Regions from separate parts of the Idiomarina sp. 017G genome, predicted to be linked through region 2. Evidence: predicted binding sites of a transcription regulator. Region 2 holds the regulator's gene; the other holds the start of a gene.
What was found. The regulator FliA, encoded in region 2, starts transcription of late flagellar genes. The targets are predictions, from matches to a motif close to CTAAAGNTNNNNNNNNNNNNGCCGATA.
Positions count from the first base shown of each region.

Region 1 (10,956 bases), on a different contig from region 2:
TGCTCGCGATAACGGTCAAACGCTTCAAACTGCGGCATATGACCAAGGCCTTCCAGCTCATACAAATAACCATCAGGAATTTGCTCAACCACTATTTCGCCTAATTGGTCGTAGCGGCCCAGCTCATAGTCTACGCCGTCTTTTTTCCAACCACGCCCGGGGCCGGTGGTGTCCCGGGTTCCCAGAATTAGATGCGTTGGTACCGTTAATTGGTCAAACTCGTTAGATACATTACCGGTAAAAATCATGTCGTAAGTCAACGCGTTATTCCAGGCAACCAAGCTCCAGTCATCGCCGTTTATCCAGCCTTCGTGAATTTTAATTAACGCTTCGTAATCCTCTGACCATTTACCGTCATAGTAATTTTTCTTCTGGTAGGCCCGGACTTTATCAATGGTTTTGCCCTGCTCGTTCTCATAAAAGAAGGCCGGATCTTTGTATTGCACATAACGCAGATAGTCTTCCAGGCCTACCGGGTTAACCAGCACCAGTTTCTCGACATTGTCGGCATGGTTCAGGGCATAGCGGGTAGCCAGCATGCCGCCCATAGAATGACCCATCACAACAAGCTTATCGATTCCAAGCGACTCCACTAACCCTTTAGTGTTATCTGCCAAAGCTTCGAAGGAAAACTGATAATGCTTCGGTTTGGAGGACTTCCCAAAACCGATTTGGTCCGGCATAAGTATCCCGTAGCCTTTTTCGTGAAGATAGTTAGCGGTTTTCTCCCAGTAGTCGGCTGCGAAATTTTTTCCATGCAGCAACAAAACCGTCGGCTGTTCGCCTTTCGCCGGTAAGTGCATATAAGCCATTTCCAGTTTCTGTCGCTGGCTGTCAAATTCAAAGGTATGAACTTCAAAAGGGTAAGAATAGCCACTTAAGCGGGCATCATATTCCGGCGAATGGTCGTCAGCAGAAGCAGGAGCTATTGCTCCCAAAAGAAAAACGGTAAACACGGTATAAATCCAGGTACGCATGTGCAAATCCTTAGTTTAACTTATAGTCGTTACTATCTCGGTCAGCATTTAGACACGATAGTTCCTTTCTACGACATCTGCAAAACTCAAGAGTACACTCCAAGCTAGCGGAATAGGTCAGTATCAGAGATCACCCTCAACTTTATTAAGTATCAAGCTGCGATGGATAATACCAAGTTCAAAGCGGCTATCGTTGGAATTAACCGTGTTATCACCAAGAAGGAAATATTCTTCTTCGCCTGTTGTATATAAGCTATTAGAATATTTTTTATCTTTTATCACTGCAGATGCCGGCAAATACTGCACTCCAGACTCAATCAGCTTATCTGGTAGCTTTACTTTCTCATCATTTATATAGACACCATCTTCTTCGATCTGAATCGTTTCATTAGGAAGACCTACAATTCTGAAAACCAAAAGATTAAATTGCTGAGGATTTTTCACGACAACCACATCCCAGCGGCTGGGTTCATAGCCGAAAGACGAAAGAATCCCTATTTCAACTGTCTGCCCGGCTTTTATTGTCGGCTCCATTGAGGAACCATTTTGAACGAATTCACGGCTAAAAGCAGATACACTAAACAATATCGTAATTATTAAAAGAACATTTTTTCTCATCTTTAAGCTACTTAATAACTGTTATATTTTTGCTTTCAATAACTGGTGAAAATGAATCAACCAGCTGTTCGTTGAAACCTTCTATTTTCTGAATATTTTCCAACTTATCTAAGTCGCTTAATGAGGACACCCCAAAACGGTCATCTTCACCATCCCAGAAAGGTACTAGCTGACCGTAAATTTCTCTTGAAGCGTCATAACTTAAATGAGTAATACGGGACAGTAGCTCCTTCGGAATAGCCAGCCCCCTCATGTAATCCAGAGCCTCAGGTATGCTTTCATAACCTGAAACTGAAATTTCTCTCGCGTCATAGGCTTTAGCGAAGTCTCTTAAATTAAATTCAGGAGACAACAACTTATGAATGTACATGAGCTCATCAATAACCATTAATTTAAAATTCAAATCTTCGAACTGAGCTTCACCGCCGGTAGGAAGCTTGTATGCCGGGCTCAAATCCCGCGCCAGCAGACCCGATAATTGCTTAGCTCCACTACCGCTTCCATTGGAGGTCAGTAATTTCGCCAGCTTCCCGGCCCCTTTTGAGCCAGTGAGTAATTTTTTAGCCGAGTCATTTTCGTCCTGCTCAGGAGCAAATAGACAATTAATTGCGTGCTCGTTTTGCTCATCAGTCCACTGTCTGACTTTAGGCTCCAGATAAACGATTATTTGATTTAGCTGCTGAGCCGGGTATTCCTCAGAATCGAATAAATCAAAGAAAAGCCGCCAGGCCATGCCACCATCGTTTTCATCAACCATAGAGGTTATATATAAATCAATGAGCCGTGCCACAACCTGAGGATGCTCATCGGAGCGTTGTAATACAGACAGAATCAAGCCATTACCGAAGTTAATGTCTCTTTCGACACAGCTAAGCACCCATAACTCATAATTGGAGGGGCAGTTGTCTGAATGATAAAAACAAGTCGTTAAAAAGGTTTCGACGAGCTTGTAACCCGGCTGAAGGCCTGATTTATCAACCAGCAAACCTTCGGCATTAGAAACCGCTGATATTTTCTCGTAGATTTCGCTGAGAATAGGTTGCGACTCATCAAATACTTTTACCAGCTCACGCGGGCTCGGTGCGCTTCCGTCGCTTTGGTTTAGTAACAGCAACCATTGGTACGCCGCCTGACACTCTTCTTTCTTGTTATAGTCCAGATAAAGCAGTCGCCTAGACCACTCGTTAAATATAAATTTCGCACTCTCTGCCGATTTAGCCGCTTTTAAAAAGTAGGTTCCAATAGCCGCAATAAGCTGACCACTTTTCTTGTCACGAAGGTCAATATTGGCAGCCAATGAGAACAACTGGCGTACGAGTATATGCTTTGCTTCATCATCATAAGCATTCACGTTCTGCGAGAGCTTACCAATAATGCCTAATGTTTTTTTGCTACCGGACTTAATCGCAAAGTTTAAGTCTCGATCAGGGCCTTCAACTGCCTCAAGAAAGTTTTCGAATACCATTAAGTGCAAGCCTCAAAGGGTTGTTATTCATGTTTGAGAATTTCATTAAATGCGTCATCGCTCAATATCAGCGGAGCCATGAAGTCCCGTACGTACTCTTCTCGTTCCTGGGGAGCGGCCTCGCCCCACCAAGCTGAGTCAGCTATATGCTTAAGAAGTAACTTTGTTTCCAGTCGTTTCCTGTCGGCGCGCTGCCAATCGAGCCAGTCTTGAGCTCGATTTTTCTGGCCGTCGTCGAAACTGGATGAGACGAGTAAATCGAACACCTTAAAAGCCAGACTTGCCGTCAAAGGGCTACCTTGCGCGTCTTTGAGAGAAGAGTATTCGTCGAACTTAACGGCCATTAGCGTCTTATGTAAGGCCAACAACTCATAGTAACTTTCAATTTCAATGTTCATATTTCATTTCTTATACTTTTTCTGTTGCGCCACTTCAACGACGTTGACTATTTCTTTTCAGCTGTACGGCCCGGTAAGGCATCAATAGAAGTCAAAATCTCACGTGTGATTTTTTCACGTTTGCCAAGATCCGCCATGCGGTTCGGCGTGTCGATATTCAATGCGAAAAATACCGGACCTTCAGGCCATTCGACCCAGCCTACCCACCAGCCAAAACTGCCTTCCCAGCCGGTTTTTGCCCGCAAAATCCAGTTCCGCTCAGCTTCAACAATCATCAGATCTTTTATTAGCCGCTGATGTTCTACCGCAAAAGGCAATTCGTTACGGTAAAGCCTTTGCAAAAAGGCAATCTGTTCATTGGCAGAAATAGCCAACTTCCCATCCAGCCAATAATTACGGATATCGTCAGACGGAGCTGCATTTCCATAATCAATGCGCTTTAAATAGCTTTTCGCTTTTTCGGCTCCTATGCCTTCTGCGAACTGCTGATAAACCCAAACAGTTGAGTTACGTATAGCCGAGCGCAGGTTCTGGTCACTATTGTGTCCTGCAAAACTGCGTTCCACTCCATCCCACTTAAACACCTCAAACTCGTCCTGAACGACGCCTGCATCAAGGGCAAAAAGCGTGTGTGGGATCTTAAATGTTGACGCAGGTGAAAACCGTTTTGCAGCTCTTTCTTTATCGAACACAAATGTCGTCTGGTCATTTTCACGTCCATCGACTACGACAATAGTGCCCTGAACTTCATATTCTTCGAATACGCTTCCCCAATCAGAGCGCTCCTGAGTCTCCGCACACACGGGAGCGGCAAAGCTCAATATAAAAAGCATGATTAAGCTAAATTTCATGTTGTCTCCAAAAGGTCTGGCGCTACGTTTTGATTCTATGGCTTACTTTACTGGCATCTGTGGAAATGGTGCTTCGACAGTCCTTAGGTTCCACAACTATTTACTACACCATAGCCAGCAAGAGTACCGCAATAAAATTTACGTTACACGAAAGTGACGCTGGCCGCTCGGGCGGCTACACTGTGCATTATTACTCGCTTTAACGGAGGCTCTATTATGCACGGCAGCTCACTTGGTCAATTCGGCAACTATCTGCGAGAAAAATGGGCCTCCCCGCGTCGCGTTCGGTTCTGGCTGTTGGTACTGATTATTCTCTACACCTTGCTGGGCTTTTTTGCCCTACCCTGGGTAATCCAGTACGTTGCGGTGAATACGGCTAAAGAAGATTTTGGCCGTGAGTTGCGCATAGAGTCGGTGCAAACCAACCCGTATACACTAACGCTTAGAATGAACGGCGTTACGCTAAATGACAAAGATGACCGGCGGTTACTTGGCTGGGGCAATCTGTTCGTCAACCTGGAATGGTCGAGCATTATTGACCAAACCTGGACTTTCGACGCAATTCGCATAGACAAGCTAATGATTCAGGAAGAACGCTTTATCTCAGGTGAAACGCGCTTATCCCGTCTCGCCGCCGAAAGCTCTGATCCAGAATCGGAGAAAAAAGAATCAGGGAAAGAAGAGTCTGCGAAAATGTCTGCCTTACGCATCAGAGACTTTAAGTTGGAAAACGGCGTTCTGCGTTTTGCTGACAATCTAAAAGACGTAACAGCTGCTGACGACGCTGAGCCCAAACAGGTATCACTGGCTTTGCAGAACATCGGCCTCTGGGTAAAAGATTTCACCCTGCAAAATGACGCCAGCTTCCCGCTGCGCCTGAATGGTCAACTTACAAAGGGCGGTAAACTCGCCTTCGACGGAACTTTTCAATTATTGCCGAGCCCAGCTCTGGAAGGAAATGCCGAAATTAATGAGTTGGCGCTTAAGCAGGCAGCCCCTTACCTACAGCAGTTTATGAACGTGCAACTCGAAAACGGAACACTGACTCTGAATGGGCAAATGAGTACCAATGCACAACAACCTTTTACTTTTAAAGGCTCTGCCAGTATTAACACGCTGAATATCAAAGAAGCCTCTAACGACGAGACTCTCCTTGGATGGGATAGCCTTCAAACCGAACAGTTTGATTTGAACATAGCAAGCAAAGAGATTGAAACAGCGCCCATTGTCGTTAAAGGCTTGTCTGGCCGGGTGGTCATTAACCAGGACAAAACCACTAACTTCGGACAACTTGTCGTTCATGCGCCAGCCGACACAAAAGGCGATACAAATAAAAGCGAGGAAACCGAACCGTTCGGTATCACTATAGAAGGTGTTGAGCTCTCTGACGGAGACGTTCAGTTTTCCGATAACTCTCTGCCGCTGCCCTTCTCTACAAGTATTCATACGCTAAGCGGAGAAGTGTCTACTTTGAGTTCAGATTCGTCTGAGGCTGCACGGGTGAAGCTTGAAGGTGAGGTAGCAGAATTTGGCCTGGCACAGGTAAACGGCACCGTTCACGCCTGGCATCCAACGCGCCAGACTACTATTAATGTTAGATTCCGTAACCTTCAGATCCCGGAATACTCTCCTTACACTGTGAACTTCGCTGGCCGAAAAATAGCAGACGGCACGATGGATCTTGATCTCGATTACACCGTTAATGAGGAAAAGCTAGACGGACAGAATAACTTGGTGCTACATGACCTGAAACTCGGCGAAAAAATGGAATCCAGCGACGCTATGGATCTACCGCTGGACCTCGCCATTGCATTGCTGCAGGACAGCGACGGTGTCATTGACCTAAATCTGCCGGTGAGTGGAGATGTTGGCAACCCGCAGTTCGACTTTGGCAAAGTTATCCAACAGGCTGTGGGAGACGCTATTAAGTCTGTCGTTACCGCACCTTTCAGCTTTTTAGCTAATCTTGTAGGCGCGGACTCAGAAGAAATGGGTAAAGTTGAATTTCCGGAGGGACGTACCAATTTACTCCCTCCCCAGCGCGAACGCATCGCTAAGCTTCGCGAGGCGCTCAACAAGCGGCCAGCTCTTGCTCTGGGGCTAGCAGGTCCATTCAACCGGGCTTTCGATGCTCCTGCTCTGAAAGAAGATAAAGCGATGAAAGTATTACAACAACGTCTGGCGGAAGAAGGACGCGAGATAGAGGAGCCAAGCCTGACAAGCGAGTCGAATCAGGCCGCTATGGAAGCAATATTCTCCTCTCATTACCCGGACACAGAACTCGAAGCCCTGAAAGACCGCTTCACTGAAAAACCAAGTGAAGCATCCAATGAAGCGAAGTTCGACGCTCTGGCCTATCGCAATAACTTAGCTGAAAAGGTAATAGCCGCACAATCGATTACAAATGAGGAACTCAAAGCCATTGCAAATGCACGTGCAGAGGCCGTACGCGACGCCTTGGTCAACAGTTCGGAGAGCGGTATACTCTCTGGGCGGGTGCGTATTAAAGAGCCTCAGGAAGTCGATTCAGTAGAAGGCGAACGGATTGCCATGGAACTTGCTGTTACAACGGATTAAGCCGCCCGCGCTGTTGGAGCACAGCAATATTCGTCAGCAAGGACGCTGTCGATAGAACTGACATAACAACCGGTAAACCTCGGGCATGTGCTCTTTCATGTTCTGAGGGTCTTCAAAAAAGGTTTCGCTACATACCGCGAAAAATTCAGCCGGGCTGGTTAACGAATAGCCATCAAGCGGTAACGGCCTATGATGGATAGAATCGCTCTGCAGCCTTTCCCAGGCAGCCGAAAAAATATCGTGCCATTCGCCGGGCTTCATATCCGGATGCATAGGCGGCGCACCGTTAGCACCATCGCGCAACATATCGAGTTTGTGGGCAAACTCATGAATAACAACATTACTGGCTTTTCCATGACGAGCATGAGGCCCGGTTTGGCAAACCGACTGCCAGGAGAGAATTAACGGACCGCGCAGCCATGCTTCACCGCTTAACCCAGGGCTTTGAGGGTGAACAACGCCGTCGTCGCTACGATACGGACGATTAGGAACAAAGTCCCCTTCGTAAAGAATAATGGTGTATAAATGATCGTACCAATCTAACCCAAGGTGCAAAACGGGCACACAAGCCATGGTTGCTATTTTTAGGCACATCGCATCGGTGAACTGAAAATCCCCGCCTGACGCAAAGTTTTTACGAACCAGAAAACGGAACGCCATATCTCGCAGAGCATCGCGCTCCGCGCCTTGATAGCGCGCCATTACCGGCCAGTCAGCTACCGCTGACTCCCACTCACTTATCGTGAACCCCATTTTTCTAATGCGTCTGTTCTCAAACCAATTGCGTAATCGCTTAAACATAACGTCCTCGGCGTTGAACAGAAACGCAATAGTGAAGTTGATTAACTACTTGGTTTCGCAAGAGTTTGCACTCCTTTCCCTGAAAACACCCAGCCGCTTAAACCATCCTGGTTAATCTGAATGGCCATAAAGTCTTTGCCGTATCGTATCCGTTTAACGTCATGGTCAGTTCCGGCCGGAACATCGAATACAACGCTGCACCCCGACTTATTGGAGTAGCCACATTCCCAATTGCTGTATGCCGACACAGCTTCCGTAATTTTTACTTTATTGCCACGATCACTAGCAATATCGGCAGCCCATAGACCCGATATCACCAGGAAAATAGCGATGATTATTCCAATACTCAGTTTCATTCCCAGCCCAGCTCTTTATATGTTTTTTTATCCTGCTCCGGGAAGCCACTTTTGTATTCTCCCCAACCCATATACTCGTAATATTTGGTCATAGCTTCAAAGTAAGATGAAGCTTCGCAGGTCCAGGCTAGTTTCGCTCCAGGCCCTAACAAACCCCGGGCACTATCACCCCGAGGGCCGGAAAGACAAAACGTCTGTGATTTTTCACCTTCAGTCCATAGTTCGTGTTTCATAACCCACTCTTCAACTCAGCAACAAACTCATCGAGAGATCTACCCATATCGAAAACACCAAAGTCAAAATCAACGTAGTAGACAGTACCAACAGAATTTGTAAAAAGCACGTTATCGCCTAAGGTGACGGCAAAAGGGCTGAGTTCCATGCCATTCAGGTAGGGTTTGTAAGCATTAACTATCTGCTCTTTATCTTTCTGGGGAATCTGTTCAATAATTTCCAGATTTTCATCCGGTATTGTCTCTGCAAGCTCCCGATACAAAGACACATCAATAAACTTTCCTACAATATCTGTGTTGTGATCAGGGGGAGCCAACAGTTTGTCCTTTGTATTCCATAGGGTATTGAGGAGACTATACTACCTTTTGAAATTAAAACATTACCAGCACATTTACTTAACTTGATGACTCTATACATCAACAATTCAAAGGTTAGATGCTGAACTTATCGAAAGTACTTAGCCGAGGTGTATTCGGGGAGCAAAGCGCTGAGGTTAGTCCTCAGCACTATTTTCAGACTCTTCTGATTCGGCTGCCAGTTCCAGCATTTTTTCACGGAAACTGTCCAGGCCTTTCATGACTAAATCGTAGGTTTTGTCGACACCACTTTCGACTTCGCCTTGATAGGCTTGCAAGCCTGTAAGAATATTTTTGGCGTCATCAAAGCCTTTTTCGATACCGCCAGTAATAGCTTCCATGAAATTATTCAGAGTTTCTTCTTCCGATTCGCCCGGGTTCATTTCCTTGTAGCGGCCATAAAAATTGGTCGCAAAAGAAACAATGCGATCAGCCGTGGCCTCAGGAGAAGTATCAACGCCGGAGTCGTAAATTTTCTGCGTGGCGTTTTTGCCCATTACCGGTTCCAGCTCGGCGTTAATGCCTTCCAGCGCCGTTTTGTACAATAAGCTGAGCGAATCATTATTACTGTTCAGCGATACCCGTTCATGAGCGCGCAAAATACCGGCATTGTTTGCCTGCTTAGACTGCGCCGCCATCTCTTTCATACTGTTACGGTTGTCGTCGGTTTTTGCCGGACTGTTCTGCTTGCCAGAACCCGTTACGGAGGTGCTATTACCTGTAGTAATTGACATAATATTGCTCCTGAAAAGTTCGGCTATAGCTTAATTTTAGTATAGCCCGTAACTTGTTAACGGCAGCTACTGGTTAAAGTTTAATCTTTTTCCACAGCAGCATTGACCAGCCCAAGTATGCTCATTACTAGCTATTGATAACCACTTTCTCAGCATTTGGAAATAACGAACCAGCTCGGTTAAACACCACGTCGGGGTGCTTTTTCGACAGAGTGATATCAATTGCATTTGAGCTCTGATTGAAAACAGTCACAATTCTGTCAGCTTTCTGAATACGAGCTACCTTGTGTTTGTTAATGAGTTTCCCCAGAGAGGGCACGACCCTGGCCAAAGGAGTATGAAGAATCCGTACAGAATCTCCCGTTTCTTGCAAAACATGTTCGGGATTATTTAAACGCGATGAGCGAAGCATAAAAAGAACAACAACTAATGAAAGCGGCCCTAATAAGCTTAGTAAGTAAAAATACTCCATTCGATACTCCTTTTCTTTTTGTAGCTCTCATCAGACAAGCTATCAGCTACAGATTGAAGAAACGAGGCTAGGCAGATGGCGCTTACAGCTTCAAGATCCCTCTCTTCCATTTTCCTGACAATCACCGAAACCTCCGGAAGTTTAATACTGCTGCGAGTAGCAAAACGGCAATTACGGTTATAAGGGTTGTCATAATTTGTTATCTTCTAAAAGACATATAAAGCGCATACTGTCATAAACCACACAACTGAGAGTGCTAAAACTGACTTTAGGTTAGCTGAACTCGCATTCGTTTTTATTAGAATATAACCAGAATATAGTGCAGGAACTACAGCCAAAAAGCCGCCAACGCAAAATCCCATAAAAAAACCAGCAATTTGAGCCCAACCGTCACCAGTCAAACTTACTACTAGAAAAATAAGCACGGCCAGCGCTACGGATGCTATGAGTAAGTTGAAAGACAGTTTTTCCGCCCGTTTAAGATCCATTGAATTCAATAATAGCTCCTTAACTCATAACCTTTGAACATACGGGTGGACACTTAGTGGACATTTAGTAATCAAGTGGTAAACAACTCCCGAAACAAGCGCTCTGACTCTTTTAATCCTTCCTCGGTGAACACAACAGACTTTGCCTTACCGACCGGGTTACCAATGAGTCCTTTTTCGTGAAGTCGGTTCATTGCATCCCAGTCAAAAGACTTCCAAGCCCGACTGTCATCATGCAATGCTAGATATAGCAAAGCCAAAACGGACTCATCGATTTTATCTTCGTCAATTGCCATAGATCATCCTCCAATGATGGCTTTGTTTAATGGAGAACTTAGCGGTTTCCTATACGGCTTATCCGAAAAAACAACAAAACTCATCTTCACTTACAACTTTAAAAACTTGGTCAATTGTTTTTACCTGGCTTTTAGGCTCGTAGGCATGCCACTTTAAATCACTCCGCATCCAGTAAATTTTCCAAACACCCTGACTGCGAACAAAGGTAGATTTTGCGATATCCAAATTCTGATATTCAGATGGATTATTCCAAACTGGTCGAGTTTCAAAAATATAAATAGATTGCTTTTCCAGGCGCCAACCAATATCTAGATCACTTCTTATACTTGGCG
Region 1 covers NZ_SNWT01000005.1:82,136-93,091, forward strand. Annotated here, with positions in the region: gene DEU30_RS08295 (alpha/beta hydrolase) at 1-977, opposite strand, end outside; gene lepB (signal peptidase I) at 1,101-1,595, opposite strand; gene DEU30_RS08305 (hypothetical protein) at 1,603-3,060, opposite strand; gene DEU30_RS08310 (hypothetical protein) at 3,084-3,458, opposite strand; gene blaOXA (class D beta-lactamase) at 3,506-4,309, opposite strand; gene DEU30_RS08320 (DUF748 domain-containing protein) at 4,526-6,886, shown strand; gene DEU30_RS08325 (M90 family metallopeptidase) at 6,920-7,687, opposite strand; gene DEU30_RS08330 (hypothetical protein) at 7,729-8,043, opposite strand; gene DEU30_RS08335 (hypothetical protein) at 8,040-8,276, opposite strand; gene DEU30_RS08340 (hypothetical protein) at 8,273-8,593, opposite strand; gene DEU30_RS08345 (DUF5610 domain-containing protein) at 8,771-9,367, opposite strand; gene DEU30_RS08350 (hypothetical protein) at 9,495-9,839, opposite strand; gene DEU30_RS08360 (hypothetical protein) at 10,046-10,336, opposite strand; gene DEU30_RS08365 (DUF6429 family protein) at 10,399-10,623, opposite strand; gene DEU30_RS08370 (DUF3024 domain-containing protein) at 10,682-10,956, opposite strand, start outside.
Region 1: DEU30_RS08345 (DUF5610 domain-containing protein) is a predicted target of FliA. The motif match lies at 9,425-9,451, and genes of this name have one in related genera.

Region 2 (10,956 bases):
CAGCGTTGCTGTCGCCCCCTCATGAGTCAAGGAGCTGAACATCAAAATAGGACAAGGATTGCTGCTCATAATGGCTTTTACAGCATCAATGCCGTTCATTACCGGCATTTCAATGTCCATGGTAATAACGTCCGGCTTAAGGGTTCGGCTTTGTTCTACCGCTTCTTCGCCATTATTCGCACTACCAATCACTTTAATGTTGGTATTGTCTTCTAAAATCTCAGTCACCCGGCGTCTGAAGAACGCCGAGTCGTCTACCACGAGAACTTTTACAGTCATGAACGGTTTGTCCCGTTATCTTTTGGCGTAATACTTAAGCATGCTGGGCACATCGACTATCAGAGCAATACCACCGTCGCTGGTAATTGTTGCCCCGGCCATTCCTGGCGTACCCTGCAGTAACTTATCTAAGGGTTTAATAACCACTTCTTCCTGACCAATCAGTGCGTTCACCACAAAGCCTACTTGCTGGTTGCCTATTTGCACTACCACCACGTGACCTTGCTCATTGCGGGCAGAACCATCCGGATTACGTACCAGCCATTTCTCTAAGAAGAACAGCGGAATAGCACGGTTACGTACAATGAGAGTCAACTGTCCGTCTACGGTATTGGTGCGCTTCATATCCAGGTCGATAATTTCACTGACAACAGCAAGCGGCAAAGCAAAAGTCTGATCTTTTACGGCGACCATTAGCGTCGGCAATATTGCCAGAGTCAGCGGCACTTTAATCAAGAGTTCAGTACCTTTACCTAACTCTGAGTTAATTTTAACGCTACCGTTGAGCTGGCTGATTTTGGTCTTAACCACGTCCATGCCAACTCCACGACCGGAAATATCCGAAACTTGTTCTTTGGTCGAAAAACCTGCCGCGAAAATCAAGTTATAAGCATCTTCATCGCTTAAACGTGCAGCGGAGTCTGCGTCCATAATGCCTTTTTTAACGGCTATGCCTCTTAGTTTTTCAGCGTCCATACCAGCGCCATCGTCTTTAATCGACAGCATAATATGGTCACCTTCCTGAGACGCCGACAAGGTGACGGTTCCTGAGCGCGACTTACCATTCGCTTCACGCTCATCCGGCATTTCGATACCATGGTCAACAGAGTTACGAACCAAATGCACCAAAGGATCGGCCAGAGCCTCAACTAAGTTCTTATCTAAATCGGTTTCTTCACCGTACATCTCAAGATTGATTTCTTTCTTCAGGCTACGAGCCAGGTCACGGACAACCCGAGGGAAACGGCCAAACACTTTCTTAATTGGCTGCATCCGGGTTTTCATCACCGCGCCCTGTAAGTCGCCAGTGACAACATCCAGGTTCGAAATAGCTTTGCCCATTTCAGCACTGTCTGACTCATCAGAATTACTCAGGCTCAACAAACGGTTTCTGACCAGTACCAGCTCGCCGACCATGTTCATAATTTCATCTAAGCGCTTGGTATCAACCCGCACAGTAGTTTCAACCGGAGCAGGCGCTGGTGCAGCTGGCTTTTTATCTACCGGCTGAGCCGCTGCTGGTTTCGCTTTAGACTCTGATTTCGGCTCAGGCTTCGGTTCTGGTTTGGATGCTGGTTTTGCCGCAGGTTTCGGCTGCGCTTTGGGTTCAGGCTTTTTCGGTGCTGGCTCATTAGCAGGCTTATCACCTTTCGGTGTCGGCGCTTTGCCACTGCCATGCAACTCGTCCAGCAAGGATTCAAATTCGTCGTCTGTTATTTCGTCGTCTTTTGCAGGCTCTTTCTGCTTTTCTTGTTTTTTCTCAGCACTTTGAGGCGCTTTGCCGCTGCCATGAAGTTCATCCAGCAATGACTCAAATTCATCATCTGAAATCTCATCACTGTCTTCATTTACCTTGGGCTTGGACGCCGCTGGCTTGTCTTCTTTTCCGGGACCTTTGCCTTCACCGTGTAACTCATCCAGCAACGCTTCAAACTCATCGTCCTGAATTTCATCAATGCTGTCGCTGCTGCTTTCTTCTGCTGCAGGTTCTGGTTCCGGATCTGTTTCCTCGGCAGGTTCATCTTTTGGAACCTCTATAGGCGCTTCGTCCTCAGACTCTGGTTCACTCAACTTATGCAATAATTCCAGCAACTCCGGTGAAGCTGCTTCAGGTTCTTCTTTGGCGCGCACCTGCGCAAACTGAGTATTGATAGTATCCAAAGACTGAAGAATCACGTCCATCAGGTCGGAAGTGACCGTACGTTGACCATTACGCAGGGTATCGAATACGTTTTCCGCACCATGACAGGTATCAACCAGAGCTCCCAGAGACAGGAACCCGGCACCACCTTTAACCGTATGAAAGCCACGGAAAATAGCATTCAACAGATCTTTGTTTTGCGGATCATTTTCCAGTTCAACTAGCTGTTCAGACAGTTGCTCGAGGATCTCTCCAGCCTCGATCAAAAAATCCTGCAGAATGTCTTCGTCCATATCAAAGCTCATGCGACTGATGCTCCTAGAAACCTAAACTGGACAACAAATCGTCCACTTCGTCTTGTCCGCCAACCACGTCATCGCGTTGATCAGCATCGATAATTGGGCCTTCGGCATGGGCTGCATCTTTCTTAGGCGCAGACCCTGCTTTTTCCGCGTTACGACGTTCTTCTTCTTTACCAAATATCTTCAGCAATTCAATCAGGTTCTTTTCAACGTCTTCAACCAATTGAATAACCCGACGAATAACTTGTCCGGTAATATCCTGAAAATCTTGCGCCATAAGCACTTCAGTCATTAACCCGTGCACTTGAGGCATGTTTTCACCACAGCGCTTAAGTACGTCATCGACCTCATGACATAAAGACTTGAATTCATTTATCTGAATATCATTGCTCATCAACCGGTTCCAGGCCGGCATCACTTTCTCAACACGGTGATGCATGTCGTCTGCAAGTGGCAGACAGGCTTCTACAGCATCCATCGTGCGATTCGCGGCGTCTTCAGTTTTTTCAATGACATACAGCAGACGATTTTGCGCGTCCGGAAGATCATCCTGCGTCATTTGCACAATGCGAGGGTCAACCTGAAAGTCCTGGAGCGCTTCGTGGAGGTCTCTTGTTAACTGGCCTACAGAGGTAAACAACTTGTCATTACGACGGTTGTAAACATCTTCCAGTAATTGGTTAGCCTGCTGTTGTTTCCCGTCTTCAAGCAAGGCTACTAATTCCTTGGCTTGCTCCAGAGAAATATCATGGGCGTTATCAGACATAGTCGTTCGCCCTTTAGCTGATTCGTTCGAAAATCTTGTCGAGCTTTTCTTTCAACGTTACGGCTGTAAATGGTTTAACAATATAACCATTTACTCCAGCTTGAGCTGCCATAATGATCTGCTCTCGCTTGGCTTCCGCTGTTACCATTAACACAGGTAAATGAGCCAGGTTATCGTCCTTGCGAATTTCACGCAGCAAGTCGATTCCCTGCATACCCGGCATATTCCAGTCGGTTACGACAAAGTCGAAATCACCGTTCTGCAACATGGGCAATGCGGTATTACCGTCATCGGCTTCCTGTATATTGGTAAAGCCAAGATCACGAAGTAAGTTCTTAATGATTCGTCTCATTGTAGAGAAGTCGTCCACAACGAGAATTTTCATATTTTTATCCAAAGCACCCTCCACTGAGGCTCTCGATTACAACCAAAGTTTATTCAACCCAATTTTGCATTCGCGACTTCAGTCGCAACATTGCCTGACTGTGAATTTGACTGACTCGTGATTCACTCACGCTCAGCACTTCACCTATCTCTTTTAAATTCAATTCTTCGTCATAATACAACGAAAGCACCAAAGCTTCACGTTCTGGTAACGAAGATATTGTCGAAACCAGCGCTTTATGAAACGCCGCGTTCTCAACATCTCTTTGTGGCTCATAAGCTGAACCCGTTACCTGCTCTGGCATGATAGCATCTTCTGATACACCAAGATCTTCAATACCAACGATTCGTCCCGTGCTGACATCCCGCAAAATATGATGATATTCATCCATACCCATATTCAGCTTTGCGGCCACTTCCGTGTCTTTTGCATCGCGTCCGGTTTCATTTTCAACCTGACGAATGGCTTCCAGTACACGCCGATGATTACGATGAACCGAGCGCGGAGCCCAATCACCACGACGAATTTCGTCCAGCATCGCACCACGAATGCGAATGCCGGCAAAAGTTTCGAAACTGGCGCCTTTAGTGTTATCAAAGTTACGCGCAGCTTCTAATAAGCCAATCATGCCCGCCTGGATCAAATCATCCACTTGCACACTGGCTGGAAGTCTAGCCATCATATGGTGTGCAATACGCTTAACCAGCCCGGTATGCTGTTCAATAATGGCATTCCGGTTGTCAGCAGTGGCGGCATAAACGGCAGCTTTATTCATTGGCAACATCCCGCTTACTCTCGTTATCGGCAGAAGTTATCAATTGTTCAAGAAAAAATTCTAAATGCCCGCCGGCTTGAGCCGGAACAGGCCAGTCAATGGCTTTCTTAGCCAACGCTTTTATCGCTAAAGAGGCTGGTGATTTTGGATAAGCCAGTACCATAGGTTGTTGTTTTCTAACAGCTAAACGCAAGTTGTCATCAAAAGGTATAATCGCGGCAAGCTCTAAAGCAACGTCTAAAAACCGATCGGTTACTTTAGTCAATTTATTGAACAATACTTGTCCGTCGCGCAGATTTCTTACCATATTGGCAACCACCTTGAATTTAAACAGGCCTTGCTCCCGGCTCAATACTTTGATCAGTGCATAAGCATCAGTAATTGATGTGGGTTCATCACAAACCACTAATAAAACATCCTGTGACGCTCTGGCAAAGCTGACAACGGTATTACCAATACCCGCTGCGGTATCGACAATTAATACGTCATAGTTTCCCTGAAGCTGGCTGAAGGCTCTTATTAATCCAGCATGCTCAGATTCACTCAAGTCCACCATAGAACGCGTTCCCGATGTTGCCGGAACAATTTTAATTCCTGCCGGGCCTTCAATCAGAATATCTTCCAGCTCACACTGCCCACTCAACACATGAGAAAGGTTGCGCTCAACCCGCAGGCCTAACATAACATCGACGTTAGCCAGACCTAAGTCGGCATCCAGCACTAATACTCGTTTGCCCTGCTTTGCCATTGCGATAGCCATATTCAGCGACACGTTGGTTTTCCCAACGCCGCCTTTACCACCAGTTACCGCAATAACTTTTACTTTCGATTGTTTCATTCTTCGCAGACCGCTTGCTTGATCCATCGGGCGTATCTCTTTTCTGACTAGATTGATAACAGCTTCATATTATATTGGCTAATTCAGCGAGAAAACGCCTCATTCCAGTACGATTTTGGCACGTCTGACACTGAGGAACAAATGCTTTTATCAAGCAGCCGCTCAGCCTCGGCAACCATAAAGTTGGCATCCGCTACCCGAATGTCTTCAGGTACTTGCTGACCATTTGTTAAATAACCAACCGGTAAGCCATGTTCTATTGCTACGCTGATACTCTCACCTAAACTTAAGCATTCGTCCAGCTTAGTAAAAATGCAACCAGACAAAGGCAGTGCTTTAAATTGTTTAACCGCATCCATCAGCACCTGGCTTTGTGATGTTGCAGACAACACCAGGTAAGGACGAATCCGCAATCGTGAATTCTGAATAAGCTGGCTTAACTGTTCGTTCAAACGCTTGTCGCGTTGACCCATGCCTGCCGTATCAATCAAAATAAGACTTTTTTGACGTAGCGCAAGTAATGCATCTGCCAGTTCCTGTGCATTTTTTGCCACTTTGACCGGACACCCTATGATACGACCATAGGTTTGTAATTGTTCACTGGCACCAATACGAAAGGTGTCGGTGGTAATTAAAGCCACTTTATCGGCACCATGGCGTTGCGCATAACGAGCGGCTAACTTCGCAATGGTCGTGGTTTTACCGACACCGGTAGGGCCGACTAACGCAACCGCTCCACCGCGCGTCAAAATGTCGTCAGAGGTCGTATTCAGCTGACCTTCTAATAAATGCAGAGTCTGTTCCCAGGCTTCATCATCTGATCCGCCTTCAGGAATAAAACAGGCAATCTGGTCGGCAACTCGCTCGCTCAAGCCCATATCCATTAAGCGGTTCATCAGCATAGAGCGGGTTGGTTCTTCACGATCCATTTCTTGTTTCATCAAGCCGCTTAACTGGTGTTCCAGCAACTGACGAATTCCATTGACCTGAGAGCGAAGTTCAGCAATGGCCTGGGAGTCGTCTGCTGCCGGTGCGTTTACTTGTTCAGGAAAAATATCGTCGCTGAGTTGAGAAGCGTTAAATTCTTGTGGCTCGGCTTTCGGCTCTGGCCGTTGTGCCGGTTCAGTAGTCGCTTGCGCAGCAGTGGGCTGTGTGGGCTGTGCAACCTGTGCCTGACGTTGCAACAGCTCTTGCAAAGACTCAGCCGGCACTTCCGGTGTCTTTGACGCAGCCGGCTCATTTGGGGCCTGATCAGCCATTGGCTGTGCCTGTTGCGCATCGGGGTCAATGGCTGCAACCAGCTCAATACCACCGTTTACTTTCTTATTGGACAGGATAATCGCATCCGGACCTAAGGTTTCTTTAACCTGTTGCAATCCACGGCGCATATCTTCGGCAAAAAAGCGTTTAATCTTCACAAGCGACTCCCGTTACTCTTGTGTGGCGGTTTGTTCACCACCGTTTTGTTGTCCACCAATTGAGCTGACAATGCGAATTTGTTTATCATCCGGTACTTCCTGATAGGACAACACGCGCATACCATCGGTAGCGTGACGCGCAAAACGCGCCATGGTTGACCGTAAAAGCCCTGAGGTCAGCAGTACTGAAGGTTCCCCGTTCATTTCCTGCTGCTGATGCACTTCGCGTAATGACTGTTGCAGGCGTTCGGCCAAACCAGGTTCGATTCCGGCGCCTTGCTGATTTCCGTCATTACCAGCCATTTGCAGTGACTGATGCAACATCTGTTCCAACTCTGGTGCCAAAGTTATGACGGGCAATTCCGCCGCCCCTTCAGCAATGTCCTGAACAATTAACCGACGCAGTGAAATTCTGACTGCAGCCGTCAGTACTTCTGGGTCCTGGCTACGTCCTGCATACTCAACCAAAGTTTGTACAATAGTGCGCATATCCCGAATCGCGATGCCTTCGTCCAGTAAGTTCTGCAGTACTTTCACAAAGTTGCCCAGTGACAATAGATCCGGAATCAGCCCCTCAACCAGCTTAGGATGAGTACGCCCCAGACGATCCAGCAATTCTTGTGCTTCTTCGTGGCCCAGCAGCTGAGATGCATGGTTGGTTACAATCTGACTTAAGTGAGTAGCGACTACAGTTGCAGCGTCAACCACGGTATAACCCAGAGTTTGAGCGTGCTCGCGTTGCTCAGGACGGATCCAGACAGCATCCAGGCCAAAGGCCGGATCTTTTGTCTTCTCACCGTCCAGCTCACCGAATACCTGACCCGGGTTAATCGCCATCTCCCAGTCATGACGAATTTCAGCTTCACCCATGGTCACACCCATAAGAGTAATGCGGTAACTGTTGGGGCCTAAATCGAGGTTGTCCCGAATATGTACGGCCGGAACAAGAAAACCAAACTCTTGAGACTGCTTCTTACGTACACCTTTAATGCGTGACAGCAATTCACCGCCCTGCTGCTTATCCACCAAAGGAATTAAGCGATAACCAACTTCCAGACCTATAGTGTCAACGTGGCGTACGTCATCCCAGCTGAGCTCTTTTTGTTGCGCCTGCTGAACTTGCTGCTCCTGTTCTTTTTCAACCAGTTCGCCTTCTTCAGTCTTGGTTTTCTTAAGTTTAAAGTAAGCCGCGCCGGCTAACACCGCAGACATGCTTAAAAAGGCAAAATGCGGCATACCGGGAATAACCCCCATGGCAAACAATACCGCGCTGGTAATGACCAAAACCTTAGGGTTATCGAGCAATTGCAGAACAACTGCATCGCCCATGTCCTGGCTGTTATTTTCACGCGTAATGATAATGGCGGTCGCAACTGACAGTAACAATGACGGAATTTGTGCTACCAGGCCATCACCAATGGTTAACAGCGTATAAACTTCCACTGCCTCATTGAAGGTCAGACCGTACTGGATCATACCAATGAGCAGACCGCCGATAATGTTAATAAAGAGAATAAGGATACCGGCTATGGCATCCCCTTTTACGAACTTACTGGCACCATCCATGGAGCCGTAAAAGTCAGCCTCACGGGTTACATCGCTGCGTCGTGCTTTGGCTTCTTCCTGGTTAATTAGGCCCGCGTTAAGGTCAGCGTCAATGGCCATTTGTTTACCAGGCATAGCGTCAAGGGTGAAGCGAGCGGTTACTTCTGAAATACGGCCGGCGCCTTTAGTAATAACCACAAAGTTAATAATAACCAGAATGGCGAACACCACCAGGCCGACAGTGTAGTTACCACCTATGACCACGCTACCAAAAGCTTCAATAACAGAGCCTGCAGCACCTGGCCCGTTATGCCCTTCTAATAAAACAATACGCGTAGAGGCAACGTTAAGGCTTAAGCGTAGTACCGTAGCAATAAGCAAAACGGTAGGAAAAGCGGCGAAATCCAGCGGACGTTGGGTATAAACCGCCACCAGCATAACTACCAGTGACAAAGTAATTGAAAATGAAAAGAGAACATCCAGCACCACAGCCGGAATTGGCAAAACAATCATCGCCAGAATGGCCATAATGGCCAAGGGTGTTCCAAAACCTTTGATCAGATGCGCATTGTTCTGCGTGAAATTTCTAAAATTTACTAACTTTTCGGCACCGCCCGCCATACGTCTTCCTGTTGCGTCAAAAAGTTGAACCTGCGGTGTTTTATTCAAGAATCGAGCCAGCTTTCGTTTTATTCGGAGGTTATCTTACATTCGTTTCAGTTGGGGCTTACAGACAAAGCTTAAACAGCTTCTATACTCGTTGCTCTTCTTCAAAATAATGTGTTTTTATGCGCGGTTACTCTCTTATGGAATTGGTCGTGGCAATGGCTGTCAGTGCGGTGCTTGGTGCTTCTGCCCTGCCAATATTTACTCAGCAGACAGAGTCTTTGTTGCTTCAAAAAGAGGCTGGCCGCTGGCTGTCTTATTTGCAGCAGGTAAAAGCCAGGTCCATAGCAAATAAGGAATCTATCGAAGTTGACTTAGTTACATTTAGCCGTGACTCGCAAACCTCAGGTATTCAAACCGAATACACTTACAGTTCTTCCGCGTCGCTTACTTTTTATGGAGAGTCATCTGCCGCGACACCCGGACATATCAAACTAATAGGTAAAAGCCGACAGATAAAAGTCATCATCAGCAGTGTCGCTCGTATTCGTTTGTGCTTAAGTGAAGGTGACTCACTTCCGGGAATCCCCCCATGTTAATAGTTTCTGAGCGCGGCAGTAGTTTAGTAGAAGTTCTTATAGCTTCGGCTATTGGCGCGATAGTTGTTCTGGCAGCACAGCAGCAAATGCAATGGCAAACAGGAGTGCAACACCGTAAGCTAATGCAGGTCAATTTACTATTAAGTGCTCAGTCAGTCGCAAATCAGTTTTTTGAAACCTTAAAAAATACCGCCGCAACGCAAATTTCAAACCCTCAGAGCAATTGCTATTTGTTTCCTCAGCAAAATGGAGGCTCGCCCGGCTTCAGGGTCAGGAATGAACAGCTACAGCATAACTCAATGACTCTCGATTGCGCCGGGTATGGCTGGCAATCCCTAACCGATAAGTCTCAATTCAAAGTCACGCAATTTACTGCTGACTCTTACGCTCCGGAATCTGGTAGTGGGCTATCAAAACTCGTTGTAACTTTTACCGTTACTCACAATGCTCAGGCACATGTTTTCAAACGAACAATCACTCCTCTGGTTAACTAAATGGAGCTTACTATGAACGCGAAAGGATTCGCTCTGATACTCACCTTAGTAACACTTATAAGTTTGAGCTCGGCCAGTTTAGCTGCACTGCTTTTCTACGCGCAAATGACAGAGGCTCAGCAACATCATCAATGGCTACAACTTTCTCAACAACTTCAGCAAGATTTCGAAGCAGAGCGCAGGGCTTATGAACTGTCACAAGAATAAAGGCTTTTCTCTGGTTGAAGTGTTGGTCGGAGCTGCACTAGTAGCTCTTTGGTCCGTCAGTAGCCTGCGGCTTTTACAGGTTGGATTATCGGCGATTGACCATGCCCACACAAAAGCGAAGGCTGTGGAGGTTTTGATGACTTATTTAAGTGAGGCTCAACAAACGTGGACTCAAGGCAATAATCCAAAACTATCAAAGGAAACAGGGCAGCTTCATTTAACAGCAGAGTTAACCCCTATAGATCAGTTCAACGCGACCATCGAGGTAACCGTTTACTGGGGAAATGATAACGAGCTCGCCCAGACATTCTGGCTTTCCCGATAACCAGTTTAACCTACCGGGTGCGGCCTTAGCTCTGGTGGAATTGAAAAGGTAATATTCTCTTCGCGCCCGCTTAGTTCTACTGCGGTTTTACCGCCCCATTCCTGTAGCTTAGCAATCACTTCTTTGACCAGAACTTCAGGTGCAGAAGCGCCAGCGGTGACTGCGACCTTCTCATGCCCCTCTAACCAGGCTTTATCAATACAGCTGGCGTCATCAATTAGGTATGCCGGGGTTCCCATTTTCTCGGAAAGCTCGCGTAAGCGGTTTGAGTTTGAGCTGTTGCGCGCGCCCACCACCAACATGACATCAGCGTCGCTGGCTAATTCGCGTACCGCATCCTGACGGTTTTGAGTGGCATAGCATATATCGTCTTTGCGTGGCCCGTTTATCTCTGGGAACTTTTGACGCAAGGCATCTATTACGTCGGCCGTGTCATCAACCGATAAGGTGGTCTGGCTCATGTAATGCAGGTTACCGGGATCTTTCACTTCCAGCTTGGCAACATCTTCCGGCGACTCCACCAAATAAATGCCACCCTCAGAATTATTATATTGGC
Region 2 covers NZ_SNWT01000001.1:55,159-66,114, reverse strand. Annotated here, with positions in the region: gene DEU30_RS00330 (chemotaxis response regulator protein-glutamate methylesterase) at 1-279, opposite strand, end outside; gene DEU30_RS00325 (chemotaxis protein CheA) at 295-2,445, opposite strand; gene DEU30_RS00320 (protein phosphatase CheZ) at 2,459-3,208, opposite strand; gene cheY (chemotaxis response regulator CheY) at 3,222-3,605, opposite strand; gene DEU30_RS00310 (RNA polymerase sigma factor FliA) at 3,643-4,368, opposite strand; gene DEU30_RS00305 (MinD/ParA family protein) at 4,361-5,233, opposite strand; gene flhF (flagellar biosynthesis protein FlhF) at 5,290-6,624, opposite strand; gene flhA (flagellar biosynthesis protein FlhA) at 6,637-8,790, opposite strand; gene DEU30_RS00290 (prepilin-type N-terminal cleavage/methylation domain-containing protein) at 8,958-9,374, shown strand; gene DEU30_RS00285 (prepilin-type N-terminal cleavage/methylation domain-containing protein) at 9,368-9,868, shown strand; gene DEU30_RS00280 (hypothetical protein) at 9,881-10,075, shown strand; gene DEU30_RS00275 (prepilin-type N-terminal cleavage/methylation domain-containing protein) at 10,056-10,400, shown strand; gene ispH (4-hydroxy-3-methylbut-2-enyl diphosphate reductase) at 10,406-10,956, opposite strand, start outside.